3 regions of the Paenibacillus sp. HJGM_3 genome follow, and region 3 is predicted to be linked to each of the others. Evidence: riboswitches for the same ligand, from Rfam matches in the RefSeq annotation. Region 3 holds a riboswitch; each other region holds the start of a gene.
What was found. Region 3 has a riboswitch for cyclic di-GMP ahead of ACI5FR_RS30345 (stalk domain-containing protein). Riboswitches for the same ligand answer to the same signal wherever they lie in the genome.
Positions count from the first base shown of each region.

Region 1 (5,924 bases), on a different contig from region 3:
GACCGATTTGCAGCTATGCGTGCGCTTGTCCGTGACGACCTCGAAGTTCCGCTCGTCCTTTTTGATCACTTGCACCACTTTCTCTTCCAGATGAATCCCGATGCCGCTGAACAGCTTCATCTGCTCGCGCAGTCGGTCGACCAGCTCTTGCGCCGTTACTTTGGGAAAACCCGCCACGTCGTATATATATTTCTCGGGATAGAGCGCGGACAATTGCCCACCCAATTGCGGCATGCTTTCAATGATTTTCACAGAAGCCTGACGCATACCTGCATAGAATGCGGCAAACATGCCCGCAGGACCGCCCCCGATCACTACGATATCGGTCTGATCCTGAGTTTGATCTTGATTCGACACGCCAAACTACACCTCCGTCAACATTAAGCAATCCCTACTATTATAATCTCCATCCTAGGGGAATGGAAACCCCTTTGTAACAAGTTACGACAATTTTTGGACAAATTATGGCTTGCCATTTAGGCTCCATTCGAGATATGATTGCAGTTGAAATCAAACTGTTCATTCTTGAAAAAACGTGTCAAAATCAGGTTATGAAGACGTCGAGAAACGTTTAGAATAAGGAACATACGGTCTCTCTTGTACCCGCTTGTGTAATTTTTCACAATGAATGCAGGAGAACCGAAAAAGAGAGACAACTACTACGGATACGGAAATGGAAGGGATCCAAAATGAGTACAGTGCCAAGAATCGTCATATTGGGAGCCGGCTATGGTGGAGTGCTGACTGCACTGCGGTTGCAGAAGGAACTGAATTACAACGAAGCCAACGTCACGCTGGTCAATAAGCACGATTACCACTACATTACGACGCATCTGCACATGCCCGCAGCCGGGACGGACAATCCCGAGAACGCGCGTGTCAGCATCTCTAAGCTGATCGACGAATTCAAGATCGATTTTGTGAAGTCGACGGTCGTCCAGATTAAGCCGCAAGAGAGAAAGGTTGTCTTGGAGGATGGCACGCTGTCGTACGATTACTTGGTGATCGGGCTGGGCGGCGAATCGGAGACGTTCGGTATTCCGGGGCTGTCCGAATACGCGATGAATATCCGCAGCATTAACAGCGTTCGCTTGATCCGCGAGCATATCGAATACCAATTCGCCAAGTTCAAGCGCGAGCCGGATCGCAAAGATTATTTGACGTTCGTCGTAGGCGGGGCCGGGTTCACCGGCATCGAATTCATCGGCGAGCTGGCGGACCGCATTCCAGAGCTGTGCAAGGAATTCGACGTCGATCCCGCGCTTGTCAAGATCTACAATATTGAAGCGGCCCCAACCGCGTTGCCCGGCTTCGATCCGGAGCTGGTCGAATATGCGATGCAGGTGCTCACCAATAAAGGCGTTACGTTCAAAATAGCCACGGCGATCAAGGAATGCACGCCGGATGGCGTCCTGCTCGCTGACGGCGAAGTGATCAAGGCTTCGACGGTCATCTGGACTGGCGGCATCCGCGGCAACCGGCTCGTCGAGCAAGCCGGATTCGAAGCGATGCGCGGCCGTGTGAAGGTAGACGCGTATCTGCGCGCGCCGGGCCACGAGAATGTGTTCATCATCGGCGACTGCTCCCTGATCTTCAATGATCAAGGCCGCCCATTCCCGCCAACGGCCCAAATCGCCATGCAGCAAGGCATCGCCACCGCTAGCAACCTGGTCGCTGCGATCCGCAACCAGCCGCTCAAGGAGTTCAAGCCTTCGATCAAAGGCACCGTGGCTTCCCTCGGCAAGGGCGAAGCGATCGGTGTCGTCGGCAGCCGCAAGCTGAAGGGCGGTACCGCGGCGATCATGAAGAAACTCATCGACATGCGCTACCTGTACACCATCGGCGGCATTCCGCTCGTGCTGCGCAAAGGCAAGTTCTGATGGAAGTTCCTGCGCCTAACCGAGAGTAGGAGGCGAATGCCGTGAGACATTGCAGCGTGCAGGTTCGCGGATTATTGACCCGAGAAGAGCTCGACCGCTACAACGCCTTGATGGAGGTAGGGTCGTTCCTCGAGAGTCAAACCCGATACGATCTGTCTTACACCGTGCAAAAGGAAGTCGACCTTCTCATCCAACCCGCCATCGAACGGCTGAAGGAAAAGGGCCGGGAGCGGGATCGGGCGACGGCGGAATATTTGAGCCGCTTGCAGGCCGGTCAGTCGGATGAGGACGATGATGAGGACGACGATACGAAGTAAGGTAATACCCAACAATAAAATGGCTAAGAAGCTCTGGTCGCTTATAGATAGCGGCTGGGGCTTTTTTTTGTTTTTTAGCAGAATGTGTCGAATTTCACAGAAACTTTGCGTAAGTTATGGCAATATGTAGTAGATTACACTTCTTTTGAACTATTAGATACATGTTTGTTAATGATTCCGAAGACGCAAAACCAAGTCTATGAATAAAGGCAAACTCGTACGAAAGTCGGGGGCGCAAAGCCACGGGTCTACCATCGGTCACACATTTCCGATCACGATAGCCGGGTTGCTCTTAGGAGCTTGGTTTTTTGCTGTCCAAAAACGATCGGAAAGAGGAGAGAGAAGGATGCAACAAACCAAACAAGGGCTGCAGCGAATAGGAAGGGTCATCCTTCTAACGATGTTGGCGGTAATCGGGTTGATCGCCTTAGAGCACTCAGGGTCATTGATGAAAGCCATGAGTCACATCTCATGGGAGGATAGCCGGGTTGCTCTTTAGAGCTTGATTTTTTATTTTGCAAAGAAAAAAGGAGTGTTATGGATATGAGCATCAAGCATTTGAGACAATTATTTTCAAAAAGAAAGATAGCTGCTGGACTATTAGGGGTGTTGTTATGGATCCTTCTACCGCTACCGGGCACCAATGCCGCCGTAAGCTTCTCCAACCAGGATATGACAACCCCTACCCCGGTTGCTGGGTCGGACATTGGCATATCAGGAAGTTACATGATTTACGGTGATGACGATGCGGATGGAAGAACACAGTTATTCGTAAGAGATTTAATAACGAATACCGTTACCGCTATTACCTATTCAAACCAAGCCAAGCGTAATCCGTCCATTGGCGGATCGCTCGTTGTGTGGGAGCAGTTTGCCGGTGGCATGTTTTGGGATATCTACGGTTACGACATCTCAACAGGCGATACTCGAAAGCTGAACGCGATCTCAGGGGCCTACTCCTCTCCGAGAACGGATGGCCAGCATGTCGTATGGTATAATCCGCTCAATCTCGGGATGTTCCTGTATGATAGTGTCTCCCAACAGGCACAAGCGATCGGCAAGGGCAGAAATCCTGTTGTTGCGAAAGGCAAGGTTGTTTTTGTGAATTCTCACAACGAAGGGCTAAGCCTTTTTACTATTGCAACCGGGCAGACGGAGAAAGTAGTTGATTTACAAAGTGACAACTCTACCGGCTGGCTCAATTTCAACGGCTCCTTTGCGGTGTGGAGACATAACGTAGGATATCAACATAAATACGTAATGATGGACATTAACAATCTAGCGGATGGTCCGAGAGACTTAATGCCGTTAAAACCAAACACGGTCGAATACATGGGTATTCAAATCAGTGACACATATGCCGCTTGGATAGAAGATCAGAACGGGCTGCCTGCCATTAAGGGTGCTTACCTTCCCAAAGCGGAAACCTTTCAAATTGCCCCGGGCTCGAGTGACAATATGCTGTACTCTCTTGTGGGTGGTAGCGCAGTTATTCGGGGGCCGGGAGATACACTTTTATATCGAACTATTGTGCGCACCGAGACTACAGATAATCCTGGTTCTGGATCTCTCAATGATGTACCTGGGCATTCTACGAAGGTCCAGAGAATGGTTGGAGCAGACGGTGGGGAATTGGAAACAGCAGACAAAGAGGTCAATCTGGTTATAAATAAAGGGACCTACACGAAGGAGACACTCGTTACTGTTGAACCAGGTGATGACGCAGTCAAGAGTGGTTCGTTTCAGCCACAAATGAAGCAAGTCAGCTCGATTTGGAAGCTTTCCTTTGAGCAAGGGAATCAGCTGCTTGCACTGTCCATTCGTTTTGATGCCTCGAAGCTGCTTCCGCAAAAAATAATGAAGCTGGGCATCTACCGATGGGATGAAACAACAGGAGCTTGGGTGTACGAAGGTGGGAAAGTACAGGTAGATGCTAAGCAAGTCTCCATGGATGTTCATAAACCTGGCGTATACGCTCTCATCCTATATGATGTAAGCTTCCAAGATATTCAGGGTCACTGGGCGCAGAACGCGATCGAAATCCTTGCTTCCCGCTGGGTTGTGAATGGTATGACGGATGAGCTATTTGCGCCAGAATCCACACTAACCCGGGCACAGTTCGCCAAGATGCTGGGTGGAGCCCTAGGGCTTAAGGAAATGAAGCCAAACTCATCTTCGTTCTTAGATGTGGATTCTTCCCACTGGAGCTATGGCTGGGTCGAAGCGGCCTATCAAGCGGGCCTGGTTCAAGGTGACGGGAGAAACTTTAATCCTGATGCCTCCATCACTCGTGAACAGATGATGGTTATGCTGGTGCGTGCGCTTAACCTAGAGAAAGAAGCCCAGCAGATCCTTGATACAGATATGATCTTGCCCTTTTCCGATAGGGGCGACATCAGTGAGTGGGCGAAGCCTTATGTGGCGATTGCCGCTCGACAAAAGCTGGTAGAAGGCGATTCACTCGGCATTCATCCCGTTGATTCTAGCAATCGGGCACAGGCCGCAACCGTTATGATGCGTCTTCTTATGCAGACGAATAAACTATAGGATAGGGGAAACGAATAGGCTATGAGAATCTTACATAAAAGTAGACAATGGCTCTCTTTTAAAAGGAAATCCCTTATTTCTTGCTTATTGATTATGGCAATGGTTTTATCAGGACTGCCCTTGTACCCAGGAGATCATATCGACAAAGCGCACGCTGCTACAGTACTAGAGGTTCAACCTCATGTGTTTAGTCCTGTTTATGGGGGACAGACCGATATCAAGTTCACCTATGATGATCCAGACAAAGGCCAGACCAGTCACTCTACAGCCATTAATGTTTGTGAGCCCAATGGAGTAACACCGGAAATGAAGCAACATATTGCAAGCGGAAGCTATCCGACAAGTCCAGTGGGGCAACCTCCTATTATCAACGTTGTTACGTGGAATGGATATACAGGCGGGTCTCCTATGGCGGAAGGTTCGTATAATTTATGCGTGACGCCAACCGATGCACCTACAGAAGATGAGGAAGGCAACGAAGTGTACTACGGACAAATAGGTTCTTTTGAAATCTTCAATCCGAACCCTCCAGCTCCCAAATACATGTCCTTGGAGCCGAACGTAGACCAGGTTACACACATAGTTAGCGGAATAGCGGAGTTGGCGAACCCGGATATCACGAACAATTCCGAAAACGTCGTTACCGTTGAAGTTGACTACTATTATGCCGATGAGAACGGCCAACTGGGAGCAAAGCTGGAGACCAAGACTTATACGACGCCAGTACTCGCTAGAGACAACAATACTGGCTATTGGGCAGAGCACCCGAATTTTTGGGAGGGGAAATCGGTAGATGCCGCTTACTTTAGCTCTTTCCCAGATAAAACGACCAAAACCCCGCAGGACATGACTGGAAAATGGTCTGTGGAATTGGAGCTTAACGCTTATCAAATTGCCTTTATTAAGGCCTACGTGACTCGCGGCTATGACGGAAAGAAATCCGTCCTCTCCGATGACATTAAGGTACTGCGATATTATGCTCCCGACTATGGCGTGCTTTGGGAAGCGCTGGCAGGCTATTACTACAAAGCCTATGAGATAAATGAGATGAATGCCAAAGTAAAGGAAATAGCGGAAACCAATCAAGTTGAGATAGAAACGTGTGTGGGTGAACAGCCGTGCCCGCAATACATTCAGAAAACTTGGAGCGTCCTTTTATTCGACCCCATACGCTCAGGTA
Region 1 covers NZ_JBJGED010000015.1:101,974-107,897, reverse strand. The annotation lists gene ACI5FR_RS17545 (NAD(P)/FAD-dependent oxidoreductase) at 1-357, opposite strand, end outside; gene ACI5FR_RS17540 (NAD(P)/FAD-dependent oxidoreductase) at 690-1,880, shown strand; gene ACI5FR_RS17535 (hypothetical protein) at 1,922-2,197, shown strand; cyclic di-GMP riboswitch class I at 2,396-2,491, shown strand; gene ACI5FR_RS17530 (S-layer homology domain-containing protein) at 2,741-4,744, shown strand; gene ACI5FR_RS17525 (DUF6531 domain-containing protein) at 4,766-5,924, shown strand, end outside.
Region 1: another riboswitch for cyclic di-GMP. It lies ahead of ACI5FR_RS17530 (S-layer homology domain-containing protein); the one in region 3 lies ahead of ACI5FR_RS30345 (stalk domain-containing protein).

Region 2 (5,924 bases), on a different contig from region 3:
CAATCCGGGCAACAGCGGCGGCGCGCTCGTCAATATGCAGGGCAAGGTCGTCGGCATCAACTCGCAGAAGTATGTAGACTACTCCGTGGAGAGCCTCGGCTTTGCCATTCCGGTGAATACCGTCCAGTACGTGCTGGAGCATTTCGAGAAGTACGGCAAGGTGATGCGGCCTTATATGGGCTTGGAGCTGGAAGAGAGCTGGGAGGCGGTCGTAGGGCTGCCGGCGAAGGAAGCGCTGAAGGTCGCTTACGTGGATCCGGACTCTCCGGCGGCGCAAGCGGGCATTAAGCAAGGGGACACTATCGTCTCGTTCGATCAAGCCTCGGTCAAGACGATCGTCGAGTACAACGAGCTGATGAAGAAGTATTTGCCGAAGGAAACCCTTCGTGTTACTTTGCATTCCGGCGGGCAGACCGTTGTGCGAAGCGTCGTTCTTGGAGAAGACCCTTCCGCGAGCAAATCTTGGGTGCAAGACTCCGAGGGCGGCTATATCGATGACGATCAAGGCAAGACGAAGATCGGCGACAGCCACTTCGGGTGGTCGATGAAGTATCCGGCCGGATTGATCCAAGCGTTTCAGAGCGATGACGGCAGCCGGGTGACCTTCGGCGATTCCAAAGGGGAGTTCGGCATCTCGATCTCGGTAGAGGAGAAGATCAGCGAGGAGCTGTCCGTCACCGGCCTGCTGCGCAAGCTGGCGATGTCGTCGGACGATACGGTGCTCGAGAAGCGCTACCTGGATCAGGAACCGGTGCCGTACGCCAAAGTAGTGGCGAAGTCGGATGAGGATCAATACTATCAAGCCCGCGCTTACCAAAAGGGCGACAAGGTGTATTACATCGCCTTGATCGTTACGTCGGAAGACAATTACAAAAACAAGGTGAAGCTGAACGCTTACCTAGACTTGTTGGACAGCTTCTCTTTCAGCTTCGACGCGAAGGATGGGGAGCTGAAGGATATTTCGATCTTCCAAGAAGGCGGTACGACCTTCACGAATGAATATGGGTTGTCGTTCGAGCTGCCGTCCGGCTGGGAGGAGAACAAGTACGGCGGAGAGCTGGCATACAGCAACGAGGACGCCGATCAGGATGTTAGCGTACAAGTGACGTCGGCTTCGTCGGGCGATACGCTGGCGGACTGGGTGGCGCGCGAGGAGCTGCAATTCACTGGTCAGTATGCGGAAGAGTACAGACAAACCGGCGAGCTGAAAGATGAGAATGCCGACGGGGTGCCGGTGAAGCAAGTACGCCATTCGTGGCGCATGGGCGGCGATACATGGAATTCGCAGGTGAATCTGTACTTCATTAAGGACAAATACAAATATAAGATCTCCGTGGATTTCAAAAAGGACGACCATGAGCAGGAAGCGGCCGAGTTGATCGACGCGATCGTCAAGTCCATGAAGGTGAGCAAGGACACGATGAACACCAGTCTGGGGTATATCCAGGACGAGGACGAGCTGCTTGATCCTAACGGAACGAATGCATACAAAAATGAAAAGTACCACTATTCGGTTCGGATCCCGGAGCTGTGGTCGACTCCTGGCTCGTATTATAAGGATAGTCCGCGAGCCAACTTCAACTTCACCGGAGGGTCCTTGACCGTGGAGGCCGATGACAAGAGCAGCGTAGAGGATGTTATGAAGAAGCTGGAGCAGGGGCACAAGAAAAGCAACGAGAACGACCCGGAATACACCTATACGATTACGGACGATTCGACGTTCGGCGATGGCGGCAAGAAGATCGCGATCCGGTATAACTTGAAAAAAGCTCCTTACGAGCAGACCGAGTACGTCTTCCGCAGCCACAATATTACGTACACCATTACGCTCAAAATGAACGATGCGGTCGTATACGGAAGCGAATGCGGCACGTGCGGAGGCGGCCGTAGAATCATTTCAGTACGCGGATTAGTTCTTAAGACTTTCGGCCCTGCATATGCATATAATGAATTAGGCCTAAATAACTAAAATAGGTCTAGCGGGAATAGATTCGACATGGTATGATGGAATAAACTTCATATTCGGAGGCAATGAATCGTGTTTTGCATTTGGGCATCTGGGACACAGGGAGCCAGTGATGCAACCGGCCGTGCTTTTTTCCTACTTTGGAAATCGCGGCCTTTTTTTGTGCGAGAAAGGAGTCCCCGTAATGATCGAGAAGACGAATATCAACTGGTCGAATTATCATGTGTCCTCCCCTCAGAACCACATCAAGCTTCAGCCGAAGAAAGGGACCGACCCAGGAACGGCAGCGGGCGCAGCCGGCAGTGCCGCCCTGGATCACACTCTGGTAGCGACTTACCATAAGAGCCGGCATCCCCACGCGGCTGCCGAGTCGGCTGCTTCAGGGGCCGCTTCCAAGAAGCCGGATAAACCGGATAAACCGGATAAACCGGATAAACCGGATAAACCGGATAAACCGGATAAACCCGACTCTGTGACGAATCGTGAGGCCAAGCAAATCTTCAAAACGTGGAAGAGCGGACTTGAGGACGCGAGCTCCCAATACATGGAGCAGATCGTGCAGCAGTTGGACGCCTCTCCGAGGGAACTCGGGGAAGAGGGGCTCGCCGCCCTGCGCAAGCAGCTGAACGATTGGGTGGAGGCCCAATACGACGGTCTCTCGGATCAGCTGCGCAAGTTCGATCGAGATCTCTCGCTCAAATTCCTCACCCGGGCGGATAAGGCGCTCGATTCGATATCAGACGACTTGTGGGTGGATATCCGCTCCGAGGTGGCGGCGCACACGGCGTCGGCCGGGGTAGGGCGTGCGGTCTACCAGCAGTGGAATCAAGGGCTCTCCAGCCCGACCGACCTGCTCACCCGAGTGACGGACCAATTGAACGCAGATCTGGACGGCAACATCACCGACCAGGATTTGCAGCAGTTTGACAAGTGGTTCACCGATTGGATGTCCAGCCAGCAGTCGACTCTGGCGAATCAGCTGCAGAGCATCCCGACCGGGATCCGCGGGACGCTGCTCGAGCAGGCGGGCGATCGGCTGGGAAGCATGCTGGAGACGTACCGCGCCGGTGTTACCGCTGCGATCCATAGCTACTCCGACCTCGTCACGCAGTCGCGACAAGCGTTCAGCCAGTGGGACGATGCGCTCCATACGTCATCCTCGGACCTCCTGACTAGCATTAACGCTACCATCTTCAACGATGCCGACGATATTACCGATACGGAAAAACAAGCGTATGCGAACCAGATAAGCGGTTGGCTGGGAGTGAAGAAGAACCAGGCGTTGGACGCGCTTGCGAGCGCTCCGGCCGGGCTGCGCAGCACGCTGGAGCAGCAGGTGAACGGCAACGTCAGCGGGGTGCAGGCCACCCTGACCCAGTTCGTGAACGATTCGATTCAATTCCGGAATACCGGGGACCAGAATGCGGCCGGGTTCCTGAACGAATGGAAGACCGGCTTGAACCTGGACGCGGACGATTATTTTAAAGAAGTGAAAGCGGCCATCCGGCAAGATCCGGACAAAATATCCGATCAGGAAAAGCAGCTCTACCGGCAGCACTTGCAGCAATGGATCGATGGGGTGAAAGGCGAATTTGCTTCGGGTCTGAGCGATCGGTTAAGCGATACGCTGACCGGCGTGCAGCGGAAGTACAATACGCTGGCCGGCGACACGCTGAACCAGAAACTGGATTCGCTCTGGAGCTCCATTCAGGATCAGATCACGGCGTGGAACAACCGGGTGATCCCAGGACCGGGTAATGGCAATGGTAACGGGAATGGAAACGGCAACGGCAACGGGAACGGCAACGGGAATGGTAATGGTAATGGAAACGGCAATGGTAACGGGAACGGCAACGGTAATGGCAATGGCAATGGCAATGGCAATGGCAATGGGAACGGCCACGGCAATGGAGACTCGTTCGTCCTGGGCTGGAGCAAAAAGCTGAACAACCTGTTCCGGCCGAACTATGATTTCCAGATCGGCTCGGGGGATAACTCGTTCCAGTTCAAGCTGCGGGCCCTTTCGGGCGGTAATCGCAACTCCCTGTTCTACGTCAGTGACGGGAACGGCAACAAGCGTGCAGTCGACATGAAGTTCGGTAGCTCGGAGCTCGAGCAGAAGTTCATGGAATACGCCAAGAAGAACAATGTATTCGGCGCTACATTATCCGTGGAGAAATTTAACTCCCTCCTGGATAAAGTGAAGGACAGCATCAAGCCGCTGGCCGACATTAACCCGGAGCGGCTGAAGCAAATTCTCGCCGACAAGGACGAGACGAAAAAGCTGTACGACACGTTCGACAACCTGCTTGGATTGATCAAATCGATGATTTAAAAGCAGTAAGCATTAGGGCCCCGTCACTCGACGGGGCTTTTTGGCATGGCCAGCGAGAAGACTCGCCTCCTAAATTTACCAAATCTTCATACCCGCTTAACACCAGGTTAAAAGGAGCGGGTTACGCTGGGGACAACCCTATTGAGGAGGTAGTTTCGGATGGATATGAATCGGAGAACGTTTTTGAGTTACATGGGGACAGGGGCGGCGGCGCTGGCGGCCGCATCGGCGGGATTCGGCATGCTCGTCAGCGACAAGGCGGAAGCGGCGGCAGACCATCTGTTCGGGTTCAAGACGAATCGGGTGAGCGGCCATTTCGACCCGATTATGGCATCCTCGGCGGACGAATTGATCATTCCGGCCGGCTTCCAGTACGACGTGGTCGCCGCCTACGGCGACGTGATCAATATGGCGGGGGATACGTTCGGCCATAACGCCGACTTCAACTGCTTCTTCCCGATCGACGGCTCGGCTACGCGCGGGCTCTTGTTCACCAATCATGAAGCGACGAACCTGTTCGTGCTGGGCAAGCAAGAGGGCGGCAAGTGGTCGAAGGAGCAAGTGGGCAAGATGCTGTACAACCAGGGAGCTTCGGTCATCGAGATCTTCCAAGACGAGGAAGGTGTCTGGAAAGTGGACAAGTCCTCTTTGCATGCCCGCCGAATCAACGGCTTCTCCGATTTCGACATCACGGGTCCGGCCCGAGGCGCGGAGGCGACTGCGTATGCGATGAGCGCCCGGGGTACCTTCGCGAACTGCTCCGGCGGCATGACGCTCTGGAACACGGTACTGTCCTGCGAAGAGAACTTCAGCGAGACGGCCGCGGCGGCCGGATTGAATCCGACACACTACGGGTGGGTCATCGAGGTCGATCCGTTCGACGGCAGCTACTTGAAAAAACATACCGCCCTCGGTCGGTTCAATCACGAGAATACGGCGATGGGACTGACGAAGGAAGGACACATTGTCGTCTATGAAGGCGATGACAAGAAGGATGCCTGCATCTACAAGTTTGTGAGCAAGGGCAAGTATGACCCGTTGCTGGGCCGGGACAACGCGAAGCTGCTGGAGGAAGGTACCCTGTATGTCGCCGATTTGAAAAAAGGGACCTGGATCCCGATGACGGCGGAGGCGGTGCAAGCGAAGCTGAAGGACGAGAAATTCAGCTTGCCGGCCTCGTTAAAGGGAACGAAGTCGGACTGGCTGGACAAGTTCAAGGATCAGGGCGGTGTCGTGACGAATTGCCATGAGGCGGCTATGATCCTGGGCGGGACACCGACCGACCGGCCGGAAGACATCGAGATCTCGCCGTTCGACAACACGGTATTCATCTCCCACACGAACAACGACAACCACGGCAACATCCACGGGCACATCACCAGAATTTTCGAAAAGGACGGCGACCTGGGGGCAATAGAATTCGACTTCGAAATTTTCGCCGCCGGCGGACGGCAAAGCGGCTTCAGCTCGCCCGACAACTTGATCTTCGACAGCAACGGCAACCTGTGGATTGTCACCGATATTACGGGAAGCGGGATCGGCAAGGGTGTGTACCGGACCTTCCTGAACAACGGGTTGTTCGTCGTGCCGACGTCCGGACCGAGCAAGGGCAAGGCGCTGCAA
Region 2 covers NZ_JBJGED010000017.1:139,010-144,933, reverse strand. The annotation lists gene ACI5FR_RS19335 (S1C family serine protease) at 1-1,969, shown strand, start outside; cyclic di-GMP riboswitch class II at 2,016-2,099, shown strand; gene ACI5FR_RS19330 (hypothetical protein) at 2,151-4,301, shown strand; gene ACI5FR_RS19325 (PhoX family protein) at 4,461-5,924, shown strand, end outside.
Region 2: another riboswitch for cyclic di-GMP. It lies ahead of ACI5FR_RS19330 (hypothetical protein); the one in region 3 lies ahead of ACI5FR_RS30345 (stalk domain-containing protein).

Region 3 (5,924 bases):
AGCGTAACGAAAACTCGGTTGAATGACCCAATCGCCCTTCGTGTTGATGTACCCGTTTTTTTTGGCTGCACCCAAACTGCTGGCTGCAGCAACACCTTCACGAAAATAGTCGGCATTTTCAAACTGAGGCGGGATGACCATGGTGCCTTTGGTATCTATGTACCCCCACGCTCCTCCGTCCGGGGTAGCCATTTTTACGGCGGCCAAGCCCTCCGTGAATTCTCTTGCATCCATATATTTCGCCTCTAGAACGAGCTTTCCGCTAGCATCGATAAATCCCCAAGATGACTTGGGATCGGCGCTCGTTTTTACTGGAGCGAGGCCATGACTGAAGGTTCTAGCCTTCAAGTACTGAAACGGAATGACCTGCTTTCCAGTGGTATCAATATACCCCCAGTTTTTTCGATCCTTGGTGACGGCCGCCAATCCTTCGTTGAAACCTTGCGACTGCGTAATATCCCATGCATATTGCTGGGGTATAACTTCCTTGCCCGTTAAATCCACAAATCCGATTTTATATTCGTCCAGATGAGTGTGAATAGTCATGACAGCAGCCATCCCATCATGAAAGGGAGAAGCCAAGCTGTAGGCGATTCCAGTAAGCGCAGTTCCGGTTTTGTCGATAAATAAAGTATTGGCGGACAGCGAGCCGTTCACGATCGAGACTGGAGCAAGGCCTTGAGAGAATGGATAGGCTGCCCTGTATGTGGGCTCCAATGCAACCTTGCCAGATAAGTCGATATAACCATGCAGCCAAGTCTTCTGTTCATGTATACCAATCACCGCCATCCCGTCTGAGAATGGCTCGGCCGCATCATATTGAGGAGAGACTATCATATGTCCCACTCGATCTATATAGCCGTACTTGTTATTAACCTGCACCGGCCATAGCATTTTGGGCGCGGCCGTGGACTGGGTGTTTTTGGCTTCCTCCAGCAGTTTGGTCAATGCCGGGGATGCTTGCATCTCTATGGCAAGCTCTAGAGGTGTCCGATTACTGGAATCCTTGGCCGAAGTTAGTGCCTGTGCATTTAGTAAGGCTGTCACAACTTCGACTTGATTCAGCTGAACGGCTTCATGAAGCGGGTAGTCGCCGGACAAGCTCTTGGAATTCGGGTCTGCCCCGGTTTGAAGCAGATCCGGCACTAAGGCAGGCAGTTTGGCAATCGCTAGCTCCAGTACCGACTGATTAGCAACGTTTGTGTAATTGGCATATGCTCCGAGCTTCAAATAGGCTTTGGCCTGGAGCAAGTCTTGTTTTGCAATGGAAAGGAGTAGCTTCTCCTCAAGAGTTGTTGACACGGCGATGGTCCGGGTAGTGTCATCCCACTCGATGATACCATTGAGACTCTCAACTACAAAACGAAGCGGGATGAATGTATTTCCATCAATAATCACCGGAGCATAGTCCAACGTATAAGGTTTATTGTTGACTTGTGCCTCAAGGCTTCCAATCTGCAGCTTGATGTCAAAATTGGCGTTATGGCCTTCGATAGACTTATAGCTTTCCTCCCAATTAATGATTAATCCCAGCTTCTCGAAAATCGGACGAAACGGCACGAACGTAGTTCCCTCCCTAATGAATGGGGGCAGCTCCATCTTAAGCTGATGTCGATTCACGAACACCTGGATAGGGGCTGCATCTTCCGCATAAATCGGACTGGCGCATAATAGTGTTGCGGTTAGAGCAAGGGCAAGGGCCTTTTTCAACATAGCTGCAACTCCTTTCATTTCCAACTACTTCGCGCATGGGATTCGACAGAAATCGTCAGAATTCCTTCTTTATTTGTATTTTTCTGATTTGGTGAAGGATTTTTATGGGAAATGCAGAAGAATAAGACGAGCAGTATGGACTGTATAAGATAGGCATAAAGAACCAGATGAATTGAAAAGGCAAACTCGTCGAAAGGCGAGGACGCAAAGCCACGGGCCTAATCCTGAAAGAAGCTGGAATGGTCGCCGGGTTGCCGAGTTTGTTTGGTTTTTTGCTGTATTAATAGGTGAATTCATTAAGAAGGGGCGAATTATCAATGGGTAAGCAATGGAGATTTAAATTCGGTGCAGCCTGTATGGCTTTAACGTTAATGGTTAGTGCCGGATTCGGAGGCATAGGGATCGGGCATGCAGAGGCCGAGGGGGCCCGGCTTACTGAGGAGTTGGATCAAGTTTTGCCTTTCCAGCTGTATAAGTATGGTAAGCCGATACAGAATCAGGCCATTCTCCGAACAGACGGTGCCTACGTATGGAAATGGATGAACCGAGGAAACGGGTTGCAAGGATTGATGACCGACGGGAAAGGGACTTTCTATTATTACGATGACAGCAATATTGTGCATGCTGTGAACAGCGAAAATGAGGAATTATGGATGTCGGAGCCATTCCAAAGTAAAATCATCAGGATGAATCTTTCTGGTAATGGGAATATCATTGTACAAATATCCGGAAATAACTCGACATTCAGAGTTATAGATTCCAAGATGGAGCCTGTTACGACGAAACAACTCGTCCTTCTCAATCGTTTCGGTCAAATCCTGCTTGATCAGACGGTTTTAGAGCCACCTACTTTATCGACAATGCCTGCTTTTGTCGGAGACCAAATCGTTGCCCTTACGGAGGCAGGAGTCGTCAGTTATGACCGGGAGGGTCGAATCCAGTGGAAGTACACAGACCGAATCAAGTTCGAAGGCAGTGGCCAAAGTATCAGAACGAATTTGCTCAGTATTAGGGTATATCCTAGCATTCAGATGGCGGCTCTGTTAACCACGGACGGGGAGTATATCACGATCGATCTCCAAAACGGCAAGCTTCGATCGGTTGAAAAAGCAACGGAACAAACTCTCCGCTATAAGGGAACGAACCGTGTTGTCATTCAGAATGACAAGGGATTGTATTTGGACGGGGAGAAGTGGCTCACCGAAAGCGAGCTGCTGGCTGCATTCGACTCGAGAGCAGCAGTCCCTGCATCAACTGTGCGCAGTATAAACATGCCCGGGGGAAGCTATTCCGTAGTCCCCCAGGAAAACGCTCTTGTTGTGCGGGATTTAGAGGGACAAGTTCGCTACACATACACCTTCCCAGACACGCGATTCACAGTTCCTCGCAATCTAGTATGGAATGAGTCAGGTGATGCCTATTTTAGCGATAGCGGCGGCAATCTTTATGGCCTGGACGCGGAAGGGAACGAGCAATTCCGTTTTATTCGCAACGAGAACAACCTTACGGTCAGTACGCTGGCTCCAGCTCCGGATGGGGGAGTTCTGGGTATTATGGACGGAGTTGGGTTATTCCGTATCTCCCCTGCGGGGATTGGCATTCAAGTGAATGGGGAAGATGTCGCGTTCACCCAGTCACCCTATATTCATGGAGGTACAACGATGGTTCCGTTTCGTCCGGTGTTTGAGAAGTTGGGACTCGATGTGGGCTGGGATGAATGGACCCAGACCGTTCGGGGCACTAAGGCAGGAGTTGACATCCGTTTGCAATTAGGGAGTACGGAAGCGACGGTGGATAATCAACGCACGGAGCTGTCAGTCGCTCCCATGTTGCGGGATGGAACGACATTCGTACCACTTCGCTTCATTGGAGAAGCTCTTCATCTGCAAGTGGAGTGGGACGGCGTGGAGCGTCAGGTGCGGATCGGCAAACCGGATGTGTTGGCTCAGCAGCTTATCGTCCGCTTCCTGAAGCATCTAAGACAAGGGGACGAGCATAAGGCGACGCAAGACTTGTTGGATTCGAGCCGACCTATCGCCGTTCGTGTTCCAGTGCTAGCGCCTTACTTCATAAACACACAATGGAGAAGCGACATTCAATCGATATCGGCGACCTTACAGCCTGACGGCTCCTACTTGGTGAAGACCAGTCAGCGGGACCGGAGTTTCGGCAACAACCTGATCAAGGATATTTTTCAGAACCATTGGTATCAGGTGAAATGGTCGGAACGTGGCGGATGGAAGCTGGACAATTCGGATTTGTTCCAGCGGGGGACGCTGTTTTAGACTGTTGCAGACATAATTAACTGTTGCGCCTGCTACTCTGTTAGTAGAGAGGGGGTGCGGAAATGACCATCATGTGGGCAATAGGGACTGTTGTGACCGTCGAAGAGAATCATCCAGGAGTCCAGGAGCTTCAAGTGCAGATGAGCAACGGGAATTTGGAAGGGGCGGTGCATTTTCCTGGGGAGACGGGGATGATTCGAGTACGAGCGGGAGTTCGAGTTGTACTGAATGTCACTGCGGAGAGGCTGAAGCTGGGCAGCGGCGGAATGCACTTCGTTCACCACGTGCTGGAGCATAAGGGAATGGTTGAACTAGATACCATACCGCAGGCAGAAGGCCACATCATGAAGCTGCGGTATACGCCGCAGCAGCGGGCGGTGCTCGCTGTAGAAGAGGCGGCCAGCCCGCACCACGAGCTGTTCCGGGGCCGGCCTCAGCTGGACGGCCTGCCCGTGCTGATCGGCGAGCTGCACAGCATGCTGCCGATCGCCTGCGCTTGGCTGATGGCCGAGCGCGGCACTGGCGTTGGCGTTGGTGGCCTCCGGCTCTCCTACGTCATGACGGACGGCGGCGCGCTGCCGCTCGCTTACAGCCGGCATGCCGCCGCGCTGACCGCCTGCGGCTGGCTCGCCGGCACGGTCACGTACGGCCACGCCTACGGCGGCACCCATGAAGCCGTGAACAAGTTCACGGCGCTGCTCACCGCCCGGCACGTGCACCGGGCGGACATCGCGATCGCGACGATGGGTCCCGGCATCGTCGGCACGGGCACCCGTCTCGGCCACACGGCGACCGAGACGGCCGAGCTCGTGCACGCCACGCTGGCGCTCGGTGGGCGGGCGATCGTCGTGCCGCGGCTCGGCTTCGCGGACGCGCGGGAGCGGCATCGCGGGCTCTGCGCGCACACGCTGGCGGCGCTCGGCGACCTGTGCCTCGCGCCGGCGACGCTGCCGCTTCCAGCGGAGCTGCCGCCGGAAGCGCGCGCCTGCATCCACCGCCAAATCGCCGAGGCGGATTTGGCGAGCATGCATTACATCCCCGTCGTCCCGGGGATGGATCCTGTCGCCATCGCGCAGCGGATGGCGGCCTATCCCCTCCCCATCACCACGATGGGGAGGCGGTTCGAGGACGACCCGGCCTACTGGGCCGGGGTTTGCGCGGCGGCGGAGTATGCCCGGCTCCTCCTCGAGACCGAGCAGGCGCTGAACCTCGCGCCTGATGGCAAGGAGGGCGGCACCTCTTATACTGGAGCATAGCAGGATTTGACAACGGATCCTCCTACTACTCATGAAAAAAGCAGGTGCCACCTCATGGTAAAAACGAACAACAACAAAACCCTCATCCTGATCGGGCTCCTCCTCGGACTCGTGTTCTCGGAATTGGATCAGACGGTCGTCTCGACCGCGCTGCCTACGATTATCCGGGACCTTCACGGCTTGTCGCTCTTCGGATGGGTAGCCGGCATCTACATGCTGGCGATTACGATCTTCATGCCGATCTTCGGCAAATTGGCCGACCTGTACGGCCGCAAGCGCATCTATATGAGCTGTGTCGCCTTGTTCATGCTGGGCTCCGTCATTTGCGGCTTCGCCGACTCGATGACGGTGCTGCTCGTCGGTCGAGGCATCCAGGGTATCGGCGCCGGCGGACTCATGCCGCTCGCGATGATCATCATCGGGGACACGTTCCCGCTGGAGCAGCGGGCCAAGGTGCAGAGCATGGTTGGGCCCATGCTGATTTTGCCGCAGCTGCTCGGCCCCACCGTAGGCGGGTATTTCGTCAGCCATATCAATTGGCATTGGATTTTCCTGATCAATCTCCCGGTTGGCCTGATCGCGGCGCTGATCGTAGGCAAGGGCCTGCGCGAATCCGTCGCCGAGGAGAAGAAAACGATCGATTGGGCCGGAGCGTCGATGCTCGTGCTGT
Region 3 covers NZ_JBJGED010000040.1:7,504-13,427, reverse strand. The annotation lists gene ACI5FR_RS30350 (WG repeat-containing protein) at 1-1,713, opposite strand, end outside; cyclic di-GMP riboswitch class I at 1,883-1,972, shown strand; gene ACI5FR_RS30345 (stalk domain-containing protein) at 2,031-3,998, shown strand; gene ACI5FR_RS30340 (DUF3866 family protein) at 4,061-5,254, shown strand; gene ACI5FR_RS30335 (MDR family MFS transporter) at 5,309-5,924, shown strand, end outside.